4 regions of the Rhizobium sp. NFACC06-2 genome follow, and region 3 is predicted to be linked to each of the others. Evidence: riboswitches for the same ligand, from Rfam matches in the RefSeq annotation. Region 3 holds a riboswitch; each other region holds the start of a gene.
The links. Region 3 has a riboswitch for cobalamin ahead of F3H58_RS11255 (CbtB domain-containing protein). Riboswitches for the same ligand answer to the same signal wherever they lie in the genome.

Region 1: another riboswitch for cobalamin. It lies ahead of bluB (5,6-dimethylbenzimidazole synthase); the one in region 3 lies ahead of F3H58_RS11255 (CbtB domain-containing protein).
Region 2: another riboswitch for cobalamin. It lies ahead of nrdH (glutaredoxin-like protein NrdH); the one in region 3 lies ahead of F3H58_RS11255 (CbtB domain-containing protein).
Region 4: another riboswitch for cobalamin. It lies ahead of metE (5-methyltetrahydropteroyltriglutamate--homocysteine S-methyltransferase); the one in region 3 lies ahead of F3H58_RS11255 (CbtB domain-containing protein).

What each region holds. Positions count from the first base shown of each region.
Region 1 is NZ_FMVA01000007.1:176,260-181,355, forward strand. It holds gene F3H58_RS14215 (DUF2865 domain-containing protein) at 1-680, shown strand, start outside; gene bluB (5,6-dimethylbenzimidazole synthase) at 872-1,588, opposite strand; cobalamin riboswitch at 1,684-1,866, opposite strand; gene F3H58_RS14225 (TolB family protein) at 1,937-2,767, opposite strand; gene F3H58_RS14230 (glyoxalase superfamily protein) at 2,959-3,336, shown strand; gene F3H58_RS14235 (NAD+ synthase) at 3,590-5,096, opposite strand, start outside.
Region 2 is NZ_FMVA01000008.1:4,934-10,029, reverse strand. It holds gene nrdE (class 1b ribonucleoside-diphosphate reductase subunit alpha) at 1-1,121, opposite strand, end outside; gene nrdI (class Ib ribonucleoside-diphosphate reductase assembly flavoprotein NrdI) at 1,133-1,531, opposite strand; gene nrdH (glutaredoxin-like protein NrdH) at 1,544-1,765, opposite strand; cobalamin riboswitch at 2,020-2,243, opposite strand; gene F3H58_RS14710 (nucleoside triphosphate hydrolase) at 2,377-3,006, opposite strand; gene F3H58_RS14705 (ATP-binding cassette domain-containing protein) at 3,003-3,785, opposite strand; gene F3H58_RS14700 (ABC transporter permease) at 3,785-4,867, opposite strand; gene F3H58_RS14695 (sugar ABC transporter substrate-binding protein) at 5,091-5,096, opposite strand, start outside.
Region 3 is NZ_FMVA01000005.1:127,259-132,354, reverse strand. It holds gene F3H58_RS11280 (metallophosphoesterase) at 1-100, shown strand, start outside; gene F3H58_RS11275 (helix-turn-helix transcriptional regulator) at 89-799, opposite strand; gene F3H58_RS11270 (LysE family translocator) at 932-1,561, shown strand; gene F3H58_RS11265 (c-type cytochrome) at 1,680-2,114, shown strand; gene F3H58_RS11260 (c-type cytochrome) at 2,205-3,125, shown strand; cobalamin riboswitch at 3,311-3,546, shown strand; gene F3H58_RS11255 (CbtB domain-containing protein) at 3,707-3,889, shown strand; gene F3H58_RS11250 (CbtA family protein) at 3,900-4,610, shown strand; gene F3H58_RS11245 (hypothetical protein) at 4,615-4,929, shown strand.
Region 4 is NZ_FMVA01000009.1:61,900-66,995, forward strand. It holds gene F3H58_RS16310 (hypothetical protein) at 1-60, shown strand, start outside; gene metE (5-methyltetrahydropteroyltriglutamate--homocysteine S-methyltransferase) at 252-2,600, opposite strand; cobalamin riboswitch at 2,701-2,908, opposite strand; gene F3H58_RS16320 (ATP-binding cassette domain-containing protein) at 2,970-3,752, opposite strand; gene F3H58_RS16325 (sugar ABC transporter permease) at 3,771-5,084, opposite strand.

The DNA of each region.
Region 1 (5,096 bases), on a different contig from region 3:
CGATGCCGGAAACGGACACGCAACCGCCGCAGGCTCCCGACGTGACCCGTTATCCCGATGCCTTCAGGCAGGGCGGCGTTGAGCCGGGACAGGTAGGACTTTCGCCCTACCCCAACGCCTCCGCCGAGGGCGGGCTTCGTACCCTCTGCGTGAGAACCTGCGACGGATCGTTCTTCCCGATCGCCTCCAATGCCTCGCCGCTTGATTTCCGCGCCCAGGCCGAACAGTGCCAGAAAATGTGCCCGGGAACCGAGACGGAACTTTATTTCCATTCCATGACGGATCAGGAAACAGCAGACATGGTTTCCGCCGAGACCGGCAAACCCTACAAGGACCTGCCGACCGCCTTCGCCTATCGCAATGCCTCAACGAAAGCGCCCGGCTGCGCCTGCAACATGGCCGCCTATCACGAGCAGATGCAAAAGCAGGAACAGGCGTCCCGGCCGGAAGCCGAAAAGCCCTATTCCAGCATCACCACCATTCCATCACCCCAAGGTGACAAGGCTCCGAAGCCCGCCGAGCAGCAGGCCGCAAAGCCGCCGGAACAACCCGTTCCTGAGCGCGACTATGACCCGAACGATGCAAAAGTGCGTGTCATCGGCCCCAAATTCCTGCCGGACCAGACCGGCAAGATCGACCTGAAAAACCCGGCGCTGAAAGGCATCCAGCCGCAGCAGTGACTACGTCGTGAGCGAGCGCGCGAGGCGTATTTCTTCTCCCCGCCGGGGAGAAGTACGCGGCAGCGGGATGAGGGGGCAAGCTCTCCGCAAATCTCTACCGTTACCCCCTCATCCGACCCTTCGGGCCACCTTCTCCCCGGCGGGGAGAAGAATGCACGGCAATGTCCCGACCTATTCGTAGGCATCCGTGTCTACACCCCACCCCAGCGGTTCCGAAACACAAGCTCCTCCAGCGGTACACGCTGCCGCCAGCCCTTCACCGCCAGTTCCGGTTCGGTGTAAAGCGTATCGACGCGACCGAGGCACAGCCAGGCGACGATCTCGATATGATCAGGAATATCCAGAATGGCCCGGACATCGCTGTCATGGAAAATGCTGACCCAGCCGACGCCGACGCCTTCGGCCCGGGCCGCGAGCCAGAGGTTCTGAATGGCGCAGACGGTGGAATAGACATCCGTACGTGGATTATGGGTGCGGCCCAGCACCACCTTGCCCCCCCGTGTCGGATCGCAGGTGACGCAGATGCTGAGCGGCGCCTTGCGGATGCCTTCGAGCTTCAGGCTGCGATAAAGCGCCTGCTTTTCACCCGCAAACATCGCCGCCGCCTCTTCATTGGCGCGGCTGAAGGCCACCCATGCCGCCTGGCGCACGGCGCCGTCGGTGACGAGGGTGAAGTTCCACGGCTGCATGAAACCGACGGAGGGAGCGGCATGCGCCGCTTTCAGGAGGCGCTCGACGAGATCATCCGGCAGCGGGTCTGGCAGGAACTGGTCGCGCACATCACGCCGCGTCTCGATGGCGCGGTAGATCGCCTCGCGCTCGTCCGCGGAAAACGGGCGGGCGGGTGAAAGCGCGTGATCGAAGGGGTTGGTGTCGTGTGGCGTGGTGACGGGCGGTTCGGTCGGCATCGTTTATCCCTAACAATGCGGGCGGGCCGGTGCCGAAACCATGGAAGGTTTGCAGCGACGACTCGCTTTCCAGCAACCTGCCGCCGTCCGCGCGGTTCGGTCTATTTTGCCAGGCCGGTCTTCTGACTAGGCTTCATCCGCCCCTTTCGCCTTCCCGAATAACTTCAGTGGCATGTGAAAAAGGGCATCCGCCTCACAGCGTTGGGCACGTTCCGGTCTCTCACCGGATTCCCGATTCTCCCGCCGCAAAGGCGGGCACCTGACGGGTGAAGCTATGGGCAAAATAGCGTGCGAACGCAAGTGTCGTGCAGGCGGTGCGGCAATGTGGCCTGCCGCACCTTGCCTTCATCATTCCACCGGGAAATATCTGACATAAGCGAACTCATCCCCATCAGGTGACCAGTTGGGAGAGTTCATCGTGCCCTGCCCGCCAAACAGCTCGAAAAGCGTTTCGACATTGCCGCCATCCATATCCATCAACCGCACCCGCACGTCGAGATCGCGCGGATGGTCGAAAACGTCGCCATCATAGGAAATGAACACCACCTTGTCTCCTTTTGGTGACGGGTGCGGAAACCAGTCGCCATAGGGGCTGTCGGTGATACGCTCCACGGCTGAGCCATCCACCCGCACCCGCCAGATCTGCATTTGCCCCGTGCGGCTGGAATTGAAATAGATCCACATACCGTCAGGCGAATAGTCAGGACCGTCATTGCGGCCATCACCATGGGTAAGGCGTGTTTCAACGCCGCTGTCTATGTCCATGGAATAGATATCGAAAACCTGATCGCGAATACCGCAATAGGCAAAGCTTTTCCCGTTGGGGGACCAGCCATGCCAATAGGAGGGCAGGTTCTTCGTCATCAGCTGCGGCGCGCCGCCCGCCGAGGACAGAAGATAGATGGCGCTTTTGCCGAATTCCACCTTGTCTGAAATGGCGTAAAGCGAACCGTCGGGCGAAATGCCGTGATCGTTGTTGCACTGGATTGCGAAACCCGTATCGACCTTTTGTGGCGACGCGTCACCGGAAAGGGACAGGCTATAAAGCAGCCCATCGCTGTTCAACAGCAGATATTGTCCATCCGGCGACCAGTTCGGCGCTTCGAAAAGAGCGGGCGTCTGCCACACCACCCGCATCTGCCGGGTGCGGATGTTGAAGATTTCGATGGAGCTACGCATTCTGCCTCCCGGGCGTGTCCGTGTGTCGTTCAAAGCGCCCGGCAATGCAGACATTCCGTTTGCATCCACCATCGCCTCGATTATGATCCTAGGGCGGCAGGCACCGTCCTGCAAATTCAAACCGGAAAAAACGCCAGCGCTCCGGCACCGTCCGTGACCCTTGCCGTTTCTCCTAAAACCGAGGTTCCGCGATGAATACCATCGCCGATCACGGCATCCGCTTCGGCCGGATCGCCGCAATGCTTCCTGTCAAAAACATCGAAAAGGCCCATGATTTTTACGTTGGCGTGCTGGGCTTCGAAAAGACCTTCGAAAACGGCAACCCTGTCGGCTTCATGATTCTCAAACAGGGCAATGCCGAACTGCACCTGACATTGCAGCCCACCCACAAGGCAGCGCCTTTCAATGTGGCGCATATGATGGTGAGCGATGTCGATGCGCTGCATGCGCTCTGCGAGAGCCAGGGCTTGCGCATCATCAAGGGCCTGCAGGACAAGGATTACGGCCTGCGCGCCTTTGTGTTTGAGGACCCGGATGGCAACCGCATCGATGTGGGGCAGGTTATTTGAGATCAGCGAACGGCGCGGAGTTTTCTCCGCGCCGCTTGCTTAAACGCGAAGGCTTGTTGTGGAACGAGCGTATGCCCCGTGTTTCTTCTCCCCGCCGGGGAGAAGTCCGCGGCAGCGGGATGAGGGGGCAAGGGCAGTGAGTTACGGCAACGTTGCCCCCTCATCCGACCCTTCGGGCCACCTTCTCCCCGGCGGGGAGAAGAAACGAGCGGCAACGCCGGGCAAAACATCCGCTACCAGCGTCTTCCTTCAATCACCGATCCCGGAACCGGTTGGTGATCGGATAACGCCGATCCCTTCCAAAGTTCTTCTTGGTGATCTTCACGCCCGGAGCTGATTGGCGACGTTTGTATTCGGCGAGGTAAAGCAGATGCTCCACCCGGTGCACGGTCGCCACATCATGACCGCGCGCCAGAATTTCCTCGACCGACATTTCCTTCTCGACGAGGCATTCCAGAATATCGTCCAGCACCGGATAGGGCGGCAGCGAATCCTGGTCGGTCTGGTTGGGGCGCAATTCGGCAGACGGGGCCTTGGAAATGATATTGGCCGGGATCACCTCGCCGGAAGGGCCGAGTGCACCCGGCGGCACATGGGCGTTGCGCCAGCTGGAAATGGCATAGACCTGCATCTTGTAGAGGTCCTTGATGGGATTGAAACCTCCATTCATGTCACCATAAAGCGTGGCGTAACCCACCGACATTTCTGACTTGTTGCCCGTCGTCACCACCATTGAGCCGAACTTGTTAGAAACGGCCATCAAAATGGTGCCGCGCGTGCGGCTCTGCAGGTTTTCCTCGGTGATGCCCTCTTCCGTGCCCTCGAAGAGATCGGAAAGCGCCGAGAGGAATCCTTCCACCGGCTCGACGATCGGCACGATGTCGTAACGGCAGCCCAGCGCTTTCGCGCAATCGGCCGCATCCTTCAGCGATTCTTCCGAAGTATAACGATAAGGCAGCATGATGCAGCGCACCCGCTCCTCGCCCAGCGCATCGACGGCAAGGGCGGCACAGATCGCCGAATCGATGCCGCCGGAAAGGCCGAGAACCACGCTCTTGAAGCCGTTCTTGTTGACGTAATCGCGGAAGCCCAGCATGCAGGCGCGGTAATCCGCCTCCTCGCCTTCGGGAATCTTCGAGAATGGCCCGCTGTCGCAATGCCAGCCGTCCGCGGTACGTTTCCAGTCGGTGACGGCAAGCGTGGCCTCGAACTGGCTCATCTGGAAAGCGAGCGTCTTATCGGCATTGAAGCCGAAGCTCGCGCCGTCGAACACCAGCTCATCCTGCCCGCCCAGCTGGTTGGCGAAAACGAGAGGCAGGCCGCTTTCGATAACCTGCCGCAACGCCACTTGATGGCGCACATCCAGCTTGCCGCGATAATAGGGCGAACCGTTCGGCACCAGCAGGATTTCCGCCCCGCTTTCGGCGAGCGTCTCGCACACGCCCATGTCGTTCCAGATTTCCTCGCAGATCGGAATACCGATCCTGACCCCACGGAAATTATAGGGACCGGAAATCGATCCTTCGGCGAAAACGCGTTTTTCGTCGAATTCGCCGTAATTGGGCAGGTCGATCTTGTCACGCAGCGCGATGATCTTGCCGCCATCCAGAAGCGCCACGGAATTGTGCCGGCCCGTCTCACCCTGTCGCGGAAAACCGATGACGATGCCCGGCCCGCCATCGGCGGTTTCCGCCGCCAGCTCTTCCACGGCTTTCAGGCATGCTTTCAGGAAAGCCGGCTTCAGCACCAGATCTTCCGGC
Region 2 (5,096 bases), on a different contig from region 3:
AACATGATGTAGGGATAACCGCTCTCGAACTGGATTTCGGCGATCACCTGGAAGAATTCGCGCGCCTTGATCTTCTTCTTGCGGATGCGGCTATCGGCAACCATTTCATGATATTTTTCGGTGACCGAAATCTCGGTCAACGGCACGCCATAGACCCGCTCCACATCATAGGGCGAAAACAGATACATATCCTCGTTGTTGCGGGCGAGTTTGAAGGTGATGTCGGGGATCACCACGCCGAGCGACAGGGTCTTGATGCGGATTTTTTCGTCGGCATTTTCGCGCTTGGTATCGAGGAAGCGCATGATATCCGGATGGTGAGCATGCAGATAGACCGCGCCGGCACCCTGACGCGCACCAAGCTGGTTGGCGTAGGAAAAACTGTCTTCCAGCAGTTTCATGACGGGAATAACGCCGGAAGACTGGTTTTCGATCTGTTTGATCGGCGCTCCAAATTCGCGAATATTGGTCAAGGACAGCGCCACGCCGCCGCCGCGCTTGGAAAGCTGCAGCGCCGAATTGATGGAGCGGCCGATGCTTTCCATATTGTCTTCCACACGCAGCAGAAAACATGAAACCAGCTCACCGCGGCTCTTCTTGCCGGCGTTTAGGAATGTCGGCGTTGCCGGCTGGAAGCGACCTGAAATGATCTCGTCCATCAGGTCGCGGGCCAACTGTTCGTCACCACGCGCGAGAGCCAGCGCCACCATGCAGACACGGTCCTCGTAACGCTCGAGATAACGTTTTCCGTCGAAGGTCTTCAGCGTATAGGACGTGTAATATTTGAAGGCGCCGAGAAAGGTCGGAAAGCGGAATTTCCGGGCGTAGGCCTCATCGTAGAGGTCACGGACGAAATTGAAGGAGTACTGGTCCAGCACTTCCTGCTCGTAATATCCCTCCGTTACCAGATAATCGAGCTTCTCCCTAAGGTTATGGAAAAAGACGGTGTTCTGGTTGACGTGCTGGAGGAAATATTGCCGGGCGGCCAGGCGATCCTTGTCGAGCTGGATCTTTCCGTTCTCGTCATAGAGGTTCAGCATCGCGTTCAGCGCGTGGTAATCCATAGCCGCATCGAGCGGTTTCTGGGTTGCGGCTAGCGGCTGTTTGGCGTCCTTGCGCATGGCGCTCGAGGTCAGCGTGTCCAAAATCGTTCCAATCCATGTTTGACGTTGGCGACATCTTCCTCCGTGCCGAGAAGCTCGAAGCGATAGAGAAACGGCACGGCGCATTTGCGCGAGACGATATCTCCGGCGGATGCGAAAGCTGCGCCAAAATTCGTGTTTCCCGCCGCGATGACGCCGCGAATGAGATTTCGGTTGGAGGGCTCGTTCAAGAACCGGATGACCGGTTTCGGGACGGCCCCTTTCGTGCCGCCGCCCCCGTAGGTGGGGGTGACCAGCACATAGGGCTCAGACACATGCGGTACGTCGTCCTCCGCGCCGAGCGGCAGGCGAAACAGACGCCGTCCCAGTTTCAGAAGGAAACGATGGGTGTTTTCAGAGCGGCTGGAATAATAGACGATCAGGCCCATCGCCTTGCCGCCTCAACTGATCGAGCCGATCATATCCGGCCGGAAACCCGCCCAATGGCGTTCGCCGGCAACAACGACGGGAACCTGCATGTAGCCGAGGCCACGCACGTGATCGAGCGCATCCGCATCTTCGGAAATATCGACAATCTCATAGGGGACGCCGATGCGGTCGAGAGCGCGATAGGTCGCGGTGCACTGGACGCAGGCGGGCTTGCTGTAAACGGTGACGGTCATAATTTCCTCTCTAGAAGCCGGTTTCGGACACGGCTCAACATTGCCGATTGCAATCGCAATCGGCGGCGATGGATCTGTCATTAAGGTGGGCGTGCGCGGCTTTAGCCGCGTAAAATCGCTCTCTACGCCGACGAGCGCAGCAACTCAAACAAATGCACTGGCATGACTTCACCCCGAAGCTTGTTCTGGAGGGGGCAGAAAAGGGCGCACGCAAATCATTTGCGTCATACACCTTCCTCCGGACACCCCGCCCGTGGACGTTTGCGCTCAAGGCAGGTCTCCTGACTTGCGGGTCACAACATCTATTCCGGCCTTCCCGAAGCTTTCGGCTCCAGTGACCCAAATCGGAACGATGCTCACCGCTTACAGTTGCGGGGGCAGTTTCGGCCTTGCTCCACCATGATGGCGTTACGCACCGAATTCCCGTCTTAGCTCCCAACCCTTGCGAATCGGAAGAACCTCGAACACCACATATAGTATATGAGGAAATTTTCGCGTCAATGAATAGACACACAAAAGCCCCACCCTGTGGATCAAAAAGATTCAACACATGGTCAACAAAGGCTTAACGGCACATGCGCGCCGCCGCTCAAAGAGAGAAAAACGTTAATCTATTCCCAGGTATCGATGCGGATATCGGCGGGACGGGCGTTCTCAATCACCCTTTTTCCGTTCGGAAGATCGTTTTCGAAAAGTTTGGCGTGGATCGCAGCCTCGTCGAGACCATAGCCCTGCCATCTTTTCCGCAGCCTCTCCTCAAGTACGTCGACGGACGGCCCTACAAAAATGGTGAGGTCGAAGCTCCTGGAAAGAGTTGTCCACGGCGCCTCGTCCAGCAGCAGATAATTGCCTTCAGCAAGGATAAAGCGTGTTTCCGGCGCAATCGCCCGGGCGGACGCTATCGCGATTTCACGGGAACGGTCGAAAACCGGAACAAGCACCTCATGCCCGCCCTTGCGGACGGCGGAGACGATATCGAGGAAACCGCGCACGTCGAAGGTTTCGGGTGCGCCCTTTCGCGACAGCAGCCCCCGTTCTTCAAGAATGCCGTTGTCCATATGGAAGCCATCCATGGGCAGCACGGCGGCCGTTTCGCCCCGCGCCAGCAAAGCATCACAAAGGGCATCCGCCAGCGTGGATTTGCCGGCCCCAGGGGGACCGGCAATAGCGACGATAAAACGGGATTTACCTTCTGCCCGCCGAAGAACGTCTTCGGCGATCGTTTCAAGCTTCAGCATCATGCGGCAAGCGTTTCCTTCGGCGCTTCCTTGGCGCCGGTCATGAAGGCGACGGCGTCGGACATGGAGTAGTCCTTCGGATTGATGACGCACAGGCGCTTGCCTAGCCGGTGAATATGGATGCGATCCGCAACCTCGAAGACATGCGGCATGTTATGCGAGATCAGGACGATCGGCAGGCCGCGTGAACGCACATCGAGGATAAGCTCCAGCACGCGACGGCTTTCCTTGACGCCGAGTGCTGCCGTCGGCTCGTCGAGGATGACGACCTTGGAACCGAAGGCCGCCGCACGCGCCACGGCCACACCCTGACGCTGGCCGCCGGAGAGGGTTTCCACCGCCTGATTGATGTTCTGGATCGTCATCAGGCCGAGTTCCGACAGTTTCTCCCGGGCGAATTTTTCCATGGCCGGGCGGTCAAGGGCCCGGAAGAGGCTGCCCTGAATGCCGGGTTTGCGGATTTCCCGGCCGAGAAACATATTGTCGGCTATGGAAAGCGCCGGCGAAAGCGCGAGGTTCTGATAGACCGTCTCGATGCCAGCCTTGCGCGCCTCTATCGGCGAGCGGAACTGGACGAGCTGGCCTTCCAGCCGGATTTCCCCTTCATCGGGTGTCACCGCACCGGAAATTGCCTTGATGAGAGAGGATTTGCCGGCGCCGTTATCACCGATCACCGCCAAGATTTCGCCCGGATAGAGGTCGAAATCGGCATGATCGAGGGCGGTCACACGACCATAGCGCTTGACGAGATTGCGTGCTGTGAGAATGGGTTCTTTTGCCATCAGCCTGCTACCTTTCTGATCCACTGGTCGATTGCGACAGCCATGATGATGAGGACGCCGATCAACAGATAGGTCCATTGCGGGTCTGTTCCGATAAGCCTGAGGCCGAGCGAAAAGACGCCGACGATCAGGGCGCCGAAGATCATGCCCATGATGGAGCCGCGCCCGCCGAACAGCGACAGGCCGCCGATAACCACTGCGGTAATGGATTCTATATTGGCGAATTGACCGGCTGTCGGCGAAACCGAGCCGATGCGGCCGATCAAGGCCCAGCCAGCGAAGGCGCAGATGAGACCCGACAGCGTGTAAACGGTGGTCAGCATGCGCTTGACGTTGACACCGGCAAGTTCGGCGGCATCCGGATCGTCACCGACAGCATAAAGATGGCGACCCCAGGCGGTGCGGTTCAGCACATACCAGAGCAGGGCGACGAGCAGTACCATTGCGATGACGCCATAGGTGAAGACCGCGCCGCCGACCCGGATATTGGCGCCGAAGAATTGCAGGATCGGCGCCTGCTGGGCGATATCCTGGGCGCGGATCGTTTCGTTTGCGGAATAGAGGAAGTTGGTCGCCAAGACGATCTGCCACATGCCGAGCGTTACGATGAAGGGCGGCAGGCGCATGCGCGAGACCAGAATACCGTTGATGAAGCCGCAAAATGCGCCGACGGCAAGGCCACAGAGAATGGAAAGTTCCGCCGGCAAGCCGTAACGGAAGGTGAACTGTCCCATGACAACGGAGGACAGGACCATGATCGCGCCGACCGACAGATCGATGCCCGCCGTCAGGATGACCAGCGACTGCGCCGCGCCGACAATACCGACGATGGCGACCTGTTGCAGAATAAGGGTCAGCGTGAAGGCCGAGAAAAACTTGCCGCCGAGAAGCAGGCCGAAAACAATCAGCGACAGCACCAGAACAATAAGCGGAACGGCCGCCGGGCTGGAGTGGAGAAAGTGCTGCAGTTTTTCCAGCACACTCTTGTCGTGCGTATCGAAAGCAGCGACCTGCGTCGAGCTTCCAGAAAGCACTTTTTCAAATTCATTATGCGGCTGAGCCCGCACCGGCTGATCGCTCATGGATTTTCCTCCCGATCGCTCTATCGCACCAGCCCTGACACCGGGTCTATCTCCGAAGAGAATGATGCATAGATTTCAAAGTGTTGTGAAGCGGCCTATGCCATCCCCGCAGGACGCGTAACACGCTCGTTTGTTCCTTTGTCCGATCCCCCGGATCGTGCCTGAATCATTCTCGTCCAAGGGCGGGGGCACGAATGCCCCCGCGGGTTTCAACGGCGAGGCATCAGCC
Region 3 (5,096 bases):
TACGCCGGACCAGAACACCTTCGCCATCGCCGATGTGTTTGCGGACCGGATCGTCATTCGCGGTTTTGGGCGGGAGGAGAATCGCCTTTTACGGCTGTGAGTACGGGCTCGCCGGCTGGTTGCTCTGCCAGCCGCTCATCCACAATTGCCGCAGCTTCTCCCCTTCCGTCTTGAAGAAGCTGCCCGTCGCGGCGCAGCCCAGCACCCGGTCCGAGCGGAAATTGCGGATCGCGTGGCGCAATTCGCACCAGGCGACGATATTCACCGTCTCGGAATAATAGATCACCGCAATCGGCCGAATCCGTCGCTGCGTTTCCGCGCCGCTTTCGTCGCGATAGCTCAGGTCCAGCCGCTCTTCATCACGCACCGCCCGCCTGACCATCGCAAGATCGATGCCGGCGGGGGCGGGCGCGATGCTGCCCCAGGCGTGCAGGGCATTGGCGGAAAGCGTCTTCGACAGCGGTTCGGGCAGGGAGGCGGCGATCTTGTCACTGACCTTTTTCGCCGCCTGGCGCAGTTCCGCATCACTGGAGCGGCCGACCATGGCGAGCGCCAGCACGATCGCCTCGGTTTCTTCGATGGAAAACATCAGTGGCGGCAGGTTGAAGCCGGGACGCAGGATGTAACCGACACCGCGCTCGCCTTCGATCGGCACACGCATGGTCTGAAGCGCGGCGATGTCGCGATAGACCGAGCGCACCGTCACTTCCAGCATGTCGGCAATCGTCTGCGCGGTCACCGGGCGGCGCGCCAGCCGCAGGATCTGGATGATCTCGAATAGTCTCGACGCCTTGCGCATTGCCGTTTCCTGGTGGCTCTCCCGACGCAACTGACACAACGCTGTCAGTTGGCTTTCCCTATAAACCGAAAAACACATTGAGAAACATGGATTTTCCCGAATGTGTCGTGAACCGTTTTGGGAGATACTGACATGAGTTACGCCGAAAATCTCTGGCTTTTCTTTCTGGTCCTGTTCGGCATCATCATCCTGCCGGGCATGGATATGCTGTTCGTGCTGGCAAGCGCGCTGACGGGCGGCAAGAGAACGGGTCTTTCCGCCGCAAGCGGCATGAGCGCCGGCGGCATCGTGCATTCGCTTTACGGCGCCCTGGGCGTCGGCATGCTTGCCGCCTGGATGCCGTCGCTGTTCCTGCCGCTTCTGGTTTTCGGCGCCGCCTATATGATCTGGATCGGCATCGGCCTGATGCGCAGCGCGATTGTCGTGAACGGCGATGAGGCGCAGGCGAGTGCTTCGGTCAGAAAGGCCTTCTGGCGGGCGGTGCTGACCTGCCTTTCCAATCCGAAGGCCTATCTGTTCATGATGGCGATCTATCCGCAATTTCTCAAACCGGCCTATGGTCCGATCTGGATGCAGGGGCTGGTGATGGGCGCGATGGTGGCGGTCACGCAGTTCACGGTCTATGGCGCGCTGGCGCTGACGGCGGATAAAAGCCGGGCATGGCTGGTTTCTTCGCCCGCCGCCACGATCTTCATCGGCCGCGCCGCCGGTTTCATGCTGATTGCCGCAGCGCTGCTGACACTGTGGGAGGCCTTGTCTTAGGCTTCTGTTTTCACGATGGAATTCACCGCAATGTGACTTCTTTTCGCCATCCGGAAAGGGCATCCTCGCGCCGTTCCATCAAGCGTCCGGTGTCCCGGCCGGAATCAAGGAGAGTTGCATGAAACTGAAAACCATCACCGCGGCCATGCTGTTCGGCTGTCTTTGCGCCGGAGCGGTCTACGCTGCCGGCGAAGTCGAAAAACGTGAAGGCATGATGAAGCAGATCGGTGGGGCGATGGGTTCGCTCGCCGCCATCTCCAAGGGCGAAAAGCCCTTTGACGCCGATACCGTCAAGACTGCCGTAACCACCATCGGCACCAACGCCAAGGCTTTCCCGGACCAGTTCCCCGCCGGCACCGAGACCGGCAGCGCCGCTGCCCCCGCCATCTGGGAAAATTTCGACGACTTCAAGGCCAAGGCCGCCAAGCTCGGTACGGATGCGGACATGGTTCTCGCCAATCTCCCCACCGATCAGGCGGGCGTCGCCACCGCCATGAAGACGCTGGGCGCCGATTGCGGCACCTGCCACCAGACCTATCGTCTGAAGAAATAATCGCAGCACTTTGGAAACGCCGCTTACCGGCGGCGTTTTCTCAGGCACGAAAGACATCTGACCGGGTCAGGTGAGAATGGGGAGAGGGGCATGTCCTCCATCTGGACGAAACTCGTGGGCGGGGCCGTCGTCGCGGCCATTGCGGGCTACGGCATATTCGCCTGGGTCACCGCGCCTCAGCGGCAGGCGCCCAGCCACTGGGTCAGCCTGGGCGAACCGGATCTGGCCAATGGCGAAACGCTGTTCTGGGCGGGCGGCTGCGCAAGCTGCCATGCCGCACCCGATGCGAAAGGCGAGGCGCTGTTGACGCTTTCGGGCGGGCAGGCGCTGAAAAGCCCCTTCGGCACCTTCCATGTCCCCAATATTTCCTCCGATCCGCAGCATGGCATCGGCAGCTGGACGCTGGCGGAATTCGGCGATGCGATGACGCGCGGTGTTGGCAGGAACGGCGAACATCTCTACCCGTCCTTTCCCTATGCCTCCTATGCCCGCATGACGCAGAAGGACATCAACGATCTCTTCGGTTATCTGAAAGCCCTGCCGGCCAGCCAGAACGATGCGCCGGATCACGAGTTGCCGTTCCCCTTCAATCTGCGCATGGCGCTGGGCGGCTGGAAATTCCTTTATTTCGACCCCTCGGCGCGGCCCCGCGTGGAGCTTGCCAATGCCAATGCCGAATTGCTGCGCGGCCAATATCTGGTGGAAGGGCCGGGCCATTGCGGCGAATGCCACACGCCGCGCAACGCGCTTGGCGGTTTCGTGAAAGACAAGTGGCTGGCCGGCGGTCCCAACCCGGAAGGCGAGGGCCGCATTCCCGACATTACCCCCGGCTCGCAAAGCATCGGCAGCTGGGCCGAGGCCGATATTGCGAGCTATCTGGAAAACGGCTTCACCCCGGAATTCGACAGCGTCGGCGGCTCCATGGTCAAGGTGCAGCAGAACATGGCGCATCTGACGCCTGAAGACCGCGATGCGATTGCCGCCTATCTGAAGGCCATACCGTCGCGGTAACCCTCAGCCGTCATGCCGGACTAGATCCGGCATCCAGCCACGGCGCGTCTGCGCCGTGAGAAGAGTCTCTTGCGATCAAGGACTTGATCGCGCTGGACCCCGGATCTAGTCCGGGGTGACGGAGATGGAGGCGACGGCGCGCAGTTCGAAAGCAGGCCCACCATTGACTCCCGACCCTGCCCATCGGATAACAATCCTGTGATGGTTCCTTCCGGGCGTTCCGGAAGGTGAAAAGGGAACACGATAGGGAGAGATCCTCATTCGTGGCTGCCCCCGCAACTGTGAGCGGAGAGCCTGAAACGAAATGCCACTGGCAAGCCATCTCGCCGGGAACCGAAGGTTTCCAGAGAGGGTGACGCCGGGAAGGTGTTTCAGGTTTTGACCCGTAAGCCAGGAGACCTGCCATCGCGGAAATATCCATGCCGGCGGGGTGTCCGGAAGAGCGGAATTTCAGGGTGGCGGGATCGACGCCTCCCTGTGTCAGTCTCGTATCCCCGTGGTGAAGTGTATCGTAGCGGCTCGACGGCCTTTGCCGTCCGGTCGCGTCCAAAGGCGCGGGGTCGCGCCGGAGAGGGGTCACCATGTCCATCAACCAGAATACGGCCAACGCCGCCGTTTCCGCAAAAACAACCAGCTTCGCGCAATCGCTGACGGCGATCGTGCTTGGCCTGTTCGTTGTCGGTTTTGTCGGCTTTTCCCATGTGGAAGCCGTTCATAACGCTGCGCATGACACGCGTCATGCCAATGCCTTCCCCTGCCATTGAGGGGAACGGCATGTCGTCTTTTCGCAATATCGTCTTTACCGCCGTTCTCGTCGGCATTCTTGGCGGTTTCGCCGTCTCGGCAATGCAGGCTTTTAGCACGACGCCGCTCATCCTTCAGGCGGAAACCTATGAAAGCGCCGGCGAAGCGCCCCACAGCCATGATGCGGCGGCCCCCGGCGCTGCCGTTCCCGCCCATGAGCACAATGACGAGGCCTGGGCTCCGGCCGATGGCTTCGAGCGCACCGCCTATACCGTCGCCGCCAATGTGCTGACTGCCATCGGTTATGCGCTGGTGCTGACCGGCCTGATTTCGCTGCGTGGCACGAATGGCGGCTGGCGCGAAGGCCTTCTCTGGGGCGTTGCCGGTTTTGCCGCCGTCATGCTGGCGCCGATGATCGGCCTGCCGCCGGAACTGCCGGGCAGCCCGGCTGCCGCACTTGAGGCGCGGCAGATCTGGTGGCTTGCGACGGTTGCCGCAACCGCGGGCGGCATTGCGCTGATCGCATTCCGCCGCGAACCCTGGGCCATCGTATTGGCGCTGGTGCTGATCGTCGCACCGCATGTGGTCGGCGCACCCTTGCCGCCGGAAGGTGAACATGCGCTGGCGCCGCTGCCGCTGGAGCGTCAGTTCATCGTCGCCGCCACCATCACGAGCTTCGTTTTCTGGGCTTTGCTCGGAACATTGAGCGCGTTTTTCCTGAAGCGCTTCCAGTCGGCGTAAATCCATGCAGGACGCGGCGGAATGGAGTGAGGAACTCGATGCGCTGCGTTTTGCCGTTCCCGGTCACGGCGCTTTCTGCGCCGTGCACCGCCTTGCCTTCAAGGCTGTCCTTGGGGCGGCCCCGGATCGCGAGGCCGCTCTCGCCTGTTTTCATGAACACGAGGCCGCTTTTATCGCTGCGGCGCTCAGCAAGATAAAAGGGTCGAATTTACCCGCCGGCCGCAGCCTGCATCTGAACAGCCGCGATATTCGCCGTGCGATTGCCGGGGAGGGCGAGGAGCCAGCGGCGCGCGTGTGCCGGGTGCTGGATCGGCGATAATCATCGCTGTTTTCACCGCCGTCACCCCGGCCTTGAGTCGGGATCCAGCCAGCCCAAGTCCTTGGGCTGAAAGGACTCTTTTCACCGCGCAGACGCGCGTCGGCTGCATTCCGGCTCAAGGCCGGAATGACGGGGAGTAGAGGGAGCGCAAACAACCGAGGCGGCTA
Region 4 (5,096 bases), on a different contig from region 3:
CTGCCGCCGGTAAGCGCAGAGCTTAATGTCGGCGCCTTCGCTCAGGCCGATCTGCATTGAGCGCTTTCGCAACGGCGTAGATTCGCCGGGATTGAGCGTTTCCATACCGATCTCCAGTCGCAGCCCGGAAACGTTCTCTCTGCCTGTCCGGCTGGCTCCATCCTCCCGGAGAGGCATTCATATGCCCTCCCCCACATTTTTCAGGCGTAAGCCATGATGGAGGCCCGGTTCTCGCCGGGCCTCCATTCATATCAAAGCACCGCGCGGCGAAGCTCGGCAGCGGCGGCGACCATGTTGACCAGGGCGGGCCTCACCTCTTCCCATTTACGCGTCTTCAAGCCGCAATCCGGATTGATCCAGAGCTGCCGGTCGTCAAGCCGCTCTCGCGCCAGCGCCAGAAGATCGACCATTTCTCCAACCGCCGGCACGCGCGGCGAGTGGATGTCATAAACGCCGGGACCGATCTGGTTCGGGTATTTGTAGCTCCGAAACGCATCCAGCAATTCCATCTTCGAACGCGAGGTCTCGATGGAGATCACGTCGGCGTCCATGGCAGCAATGGCATCGATAATCTGGTTGAATTCGGAATAGCACATATGGGTGTGAACCTGAGTGCGGTCGCGCACGCCGCTGGAGCAAATGCGGAAGCATTCCACCGCCCAGCCGAGATAATCCTGCCAGTCCCGGTGCCGAAGCGGCAGTCCTTCACGAAGAGCCGCCTCATCGATCTGGATCATCTGCGCGCCGGCTGCTTCGAGATCATTGACCTCATCGCGGATGGCGAGCGCGATCTGGCGGCATGTCAGGCTTCTGGCGATATCGTCGCGCACGAAAGACCAGTTGAGGATCGTCACCGGCCCGGTCAGCATGCCCTTGACGGGTTTGTCGGTGAGCGACTGCGAATATTCCCACCAGCGAACCGTCATCGCTTTCGGACGCGACACGTCGCCGAAAATGATGGGCGGGCGCACATAACGCGAACCGTAACTCTGCACCCATGCATGTTGAGTGAAGGCGAAGCCGGAAAGCTGCTCGCCAAAATATTGCACCATGTCATTGCGCTCGAACTCGCCGTGCACGAGAACGTCGAGACCGATTTCCTCCTGCCAGCGAATGGTCGCTTCGGTTTCCTTCTGCAGGAATTTTTCATATTGCGCATCCGTCAGAGCGCCCTTGGAATGTGCCGATCTGGCCTTGCGCACCTCCGGCGTCTGCGGGAAGGAGCCAATGGTCGTCGTCGGGAAAAGCGGCAACGCAATGGCCTGCGACTGCACTTTCTGCCGCTCGGCAAACGGGCTCGCCCGCTTCCTGTCGGCCTCGCCAATCGTCGCAATACGCTTCTGCACGGCGGCGTCCGTTACCTTCGGCGAGGATGCACGCGCGGCAACGGCCTTCGAGGCAGCCTCCAGTTCCGCCGCGATAGCAGCCTTGCCCTTACCGAGAGCCTTGCCAAGCGTGGCAAGTTCGCCGAGCTTCTGGGTGGCGAAGGAAAGCCAGCTTTTGAGATCGGCATCGAGGCCGGTTTCCAGTTCGAGATCGACCGGAACATGCAGCAGCGAGCAGGACGGCGCGATCTGAAACGCCGCCGCACCGCGTACCGCGATGGCGGATTCCAATCGGGTAATGATTGCAGCGAGATCAGCGCGCCAGATGTTGCGGCCGTCGATGATACCCAGCGACAGGACGTGATTTTCCGGCAACGCATTTAACGCCGTCTCCAGCGCATCGGGCGCCCGCACCAGATCGATATGAAGGCCCGCGACCGGAAGCGACGCGACGGCTTCGAGATTGTCCTCAAGCCCACCGAAATAGGTGGCGAGCAGGATTTTCAGATCCGGCGCGGCCTTCGACAAAGCCCGATAGGCCACAGCCAGCGCGTGACGCTCCCCCTCGGAAAGATCGAGCACGGCGACCGGCTCGTCGATCTGCACCCAGTCCGCACCGGCCGCGCGCAGGCGACGCAGCAGCTCTTCATAGACGGGCAGCAGCCTCGCCAGCAGATCGAGCGGCTTGAAGGCTGCCTCGCGCGACTTGGCAAGCTTCAGGAACGTGACCGGGCCGAGAATGACCGGACGCGTATGGATGCCGAGCGCCTTCGCCTCAAGGAAGTGGTCGACCGGCTTTTGCGAGGTGAGCACGAAGTGCTGATCCTCTGAAACCTCCGGCACCATATAGTGATAGTTGGTGTCGAACCATTTGGTCATTTCCAGCGCCGGAACGCCCTGACCATGATGCGAGTGTCCTTCATGCCCATGGCCGCAGCCTGCATGCCCTTCGCTCTGGCTGCCGCGCGCCATGGCGAAATAGGTGGAGAGGGAAACATCTCCACCCGCCCGTCCATAGAGGGATGGAATGGCGCCCACCATCACGGCTGTATCTAGGACATGATCGTAAAGGGAGAAATCGTTGGACGGGATATGGGTAATCCCCTTCTCAAGCTGAAGCGCCCAGTTTTCGGCGCGCAGCCTAGCTGCGGTTTCGAGCAGTTCCGTCTCGGAAATCTTGCCGGACCAGAAGCCTTCAAGCGCGAACTTCAGTTCACGATGGCGTCCGATCCTCGGAAAACCGAGCGATGCGACTGGAATGGTCTTGTCTGGCATTGTCATACCCCATTTGGTTGTGGGGGCATGGGTAAAGCGGACGCGTGCAGGCCCGGCCTTTGCCGGACCATTGCAGCAACCACTGGGACACCCCGCCCGTGGACGTTATTTTGTCCTGGCAGGTCTCCTGGCTTACGGGTCGTCGCCTTTGTCCGTCTTCCCGGGGTTTACCCCAGTGACGTGTTGGACAAAGGCTCGCCGCTTACAGTTGCGGGGGCAGCTCCGGTCTTGCCGATCGTCGGCGCACCGGATTCCCTCTTAGCTCCGGGATCGAACGAGCCCGGAGAACCATGACACCCGCATTTCTCACCACGGGCGTCACGATGTCAATAGACATAAAGAAATCTTTATATCTTTATTTCACTGAGCTCAGAGCGCCACCGCACCCGGCCCCGGCACCGCACCGGCCGGCACCTTGCCCAGAATGATCATGCCAAGCACCTCGTCCTTGGTGACATCCTGCGTGCGGGCATGGCCCACCACCTTGCCGTTCTTCATCACGAAGACCCGGTCGGCCAGATCGAAGACATCGTGAATATCGTGGCTGATGAGGAAGATGCCGATGCCCTGCCGTTTCAACTCCTTGACGAGATCGCCCACCTGCGCCGTTTCCTGCGGGCCGAGTGCGGCGGTCGGCTCGTCCATGATGAGGATGCGGGCATCGAACAGAATGGCGCGGGCAATGGCGACGGACTGCCGCTGGCCGCCGGACAATGCCTTCACCGGCTCCTTGAACCGCCGGAAGTTGGGGTTGAGACGCCCCATGACTTCGCGAGCGGAAGCTTCCATGGCGACATCGTCAAGCGTGCCCCATTTCGTCTTCAGCTCGCGGCCGAGATAAAGGTTGGCCGCCGCATCGACATTATCGGCCACGGCCAGTGTCTGGTAGATGGTCTCGATGCCATATTTCTTGGCATCGCGTGGATTGCGGATATCGGCGTCCTCGCCATTGATGAGAATATCGCCGCCATCGCGCCGATAGGCGCCGGAGAGGATTTTGATCAGCGTCGATTTGCCCGCACCATTGTGGCCGAGAAGGGCAACCACCTCACCGGGGAAAAGATCGACAGAGGCGTTTTCCACTGCATGGATGCCGCCGAAGGAAATGGAAATATTGCGCATTTCCACGAGGGGCGTGACTTGGTCCGTCATAGGAGTTCTCCTCGGTTCTTACTTGGCGCGGGCGCGGTAGATGGTGTCGAGCCAGACGGCGACGACCAGGACCACACCGACGACGATGCGCTGGAAGGGCGTATCGATGCCCACCAGCACCATGCCGGATTGCAGCGACTGCATGACGAGCGCGCCGAGCATCGCGCCCGCTATGGTTCCGACACCGCCGGCAAGCGAGGTGCCGCCGATGACGGCCGCCGCGATGGTATAAAGCTCGTCCAGCTCGCCCTGGGCATTGGTTGCCGCGTTGAGGCGGGCGGTGGAGATGGCGGCGGCGATGGCGCACAGAACGCCCATCAGCGTGAAGATCTTCACCGTCACCCAGCGGGTCTTGATGCCGGCGAGTTCGGCCGCTTCCGGATTGCCGCCGATGGCGAAGACGTAACGTCCGAAACGCAGCCGTGTGGCGATGAAGGTCATGACCGCACCCACGGCAAGCGCCATCAGCACCGGAATGGCGATGCCGTGCGAAATGAACAGACCGCCTTCAGGCCAGGCGATGCCATTGGCGTCGGCATAGTTGCGGGCGATGTTGACCGGCCATGGATAGCTGTTGACCACCGCCACGAAACCGATGACGACAAGGCAACCCAGCGCGGCCAGAAAATATTCCGCCCAGACGGGCCGCAACGGAAAGCCGAAACGGCGGCGCTGATGGCGGGAGTTCAGGATGGCCGCAATGATGGCGACGCAGGCGATGACAGCGGCGATCCAGCTCCATGTCGCGCCGATCGAGCCGCTGGTGCCTCCGCCCATCAGGCGGAAGGTGGAATCCATCGGCGCCACGGTGCGGCCGCTGGTGATGAACCAGGTGCCGCCGCGCCAGACAAGCAGGCCGCCGAGCGTGACGATGAAGGACGGCACGTTGAGGAAGGCGATGATGGAGCCCTGCAGCATGCCGATGGCGCCCCCGACGAGAATGCCGACCATAAGCGTGACGATCCATGTCGCCCAATGTTCGAAGCCGAGGATCTGCGGCAGGATTTCCGCCTGCATGACGCCCATGATCATGCCGGAAAAACCGAGGATCGACCCGACCGAAAGGTCGATGTTGCGGGTGACGATGACGAGCACCATGCCGGTTGCCATGACAGCCACGGAGGCGGTCTGCACGGAAAGGTTCCAGAGGTTTCGCGGCGTCAGGAACAGCCCGCCGGACAGGATATGAAATCCGATCCAGATCAGAAGAAGCGCGCCGACCATGCCGAGCAGTCTGGTATCCAGCTCCGTGGCGTTGATGAAGCGCGTTATCGAGCCTGTTTTTTCCGTCTTTTGCGACGCTGTAGTATTGGACTGGGTCATATCGGCCATGAACTGCCGGTG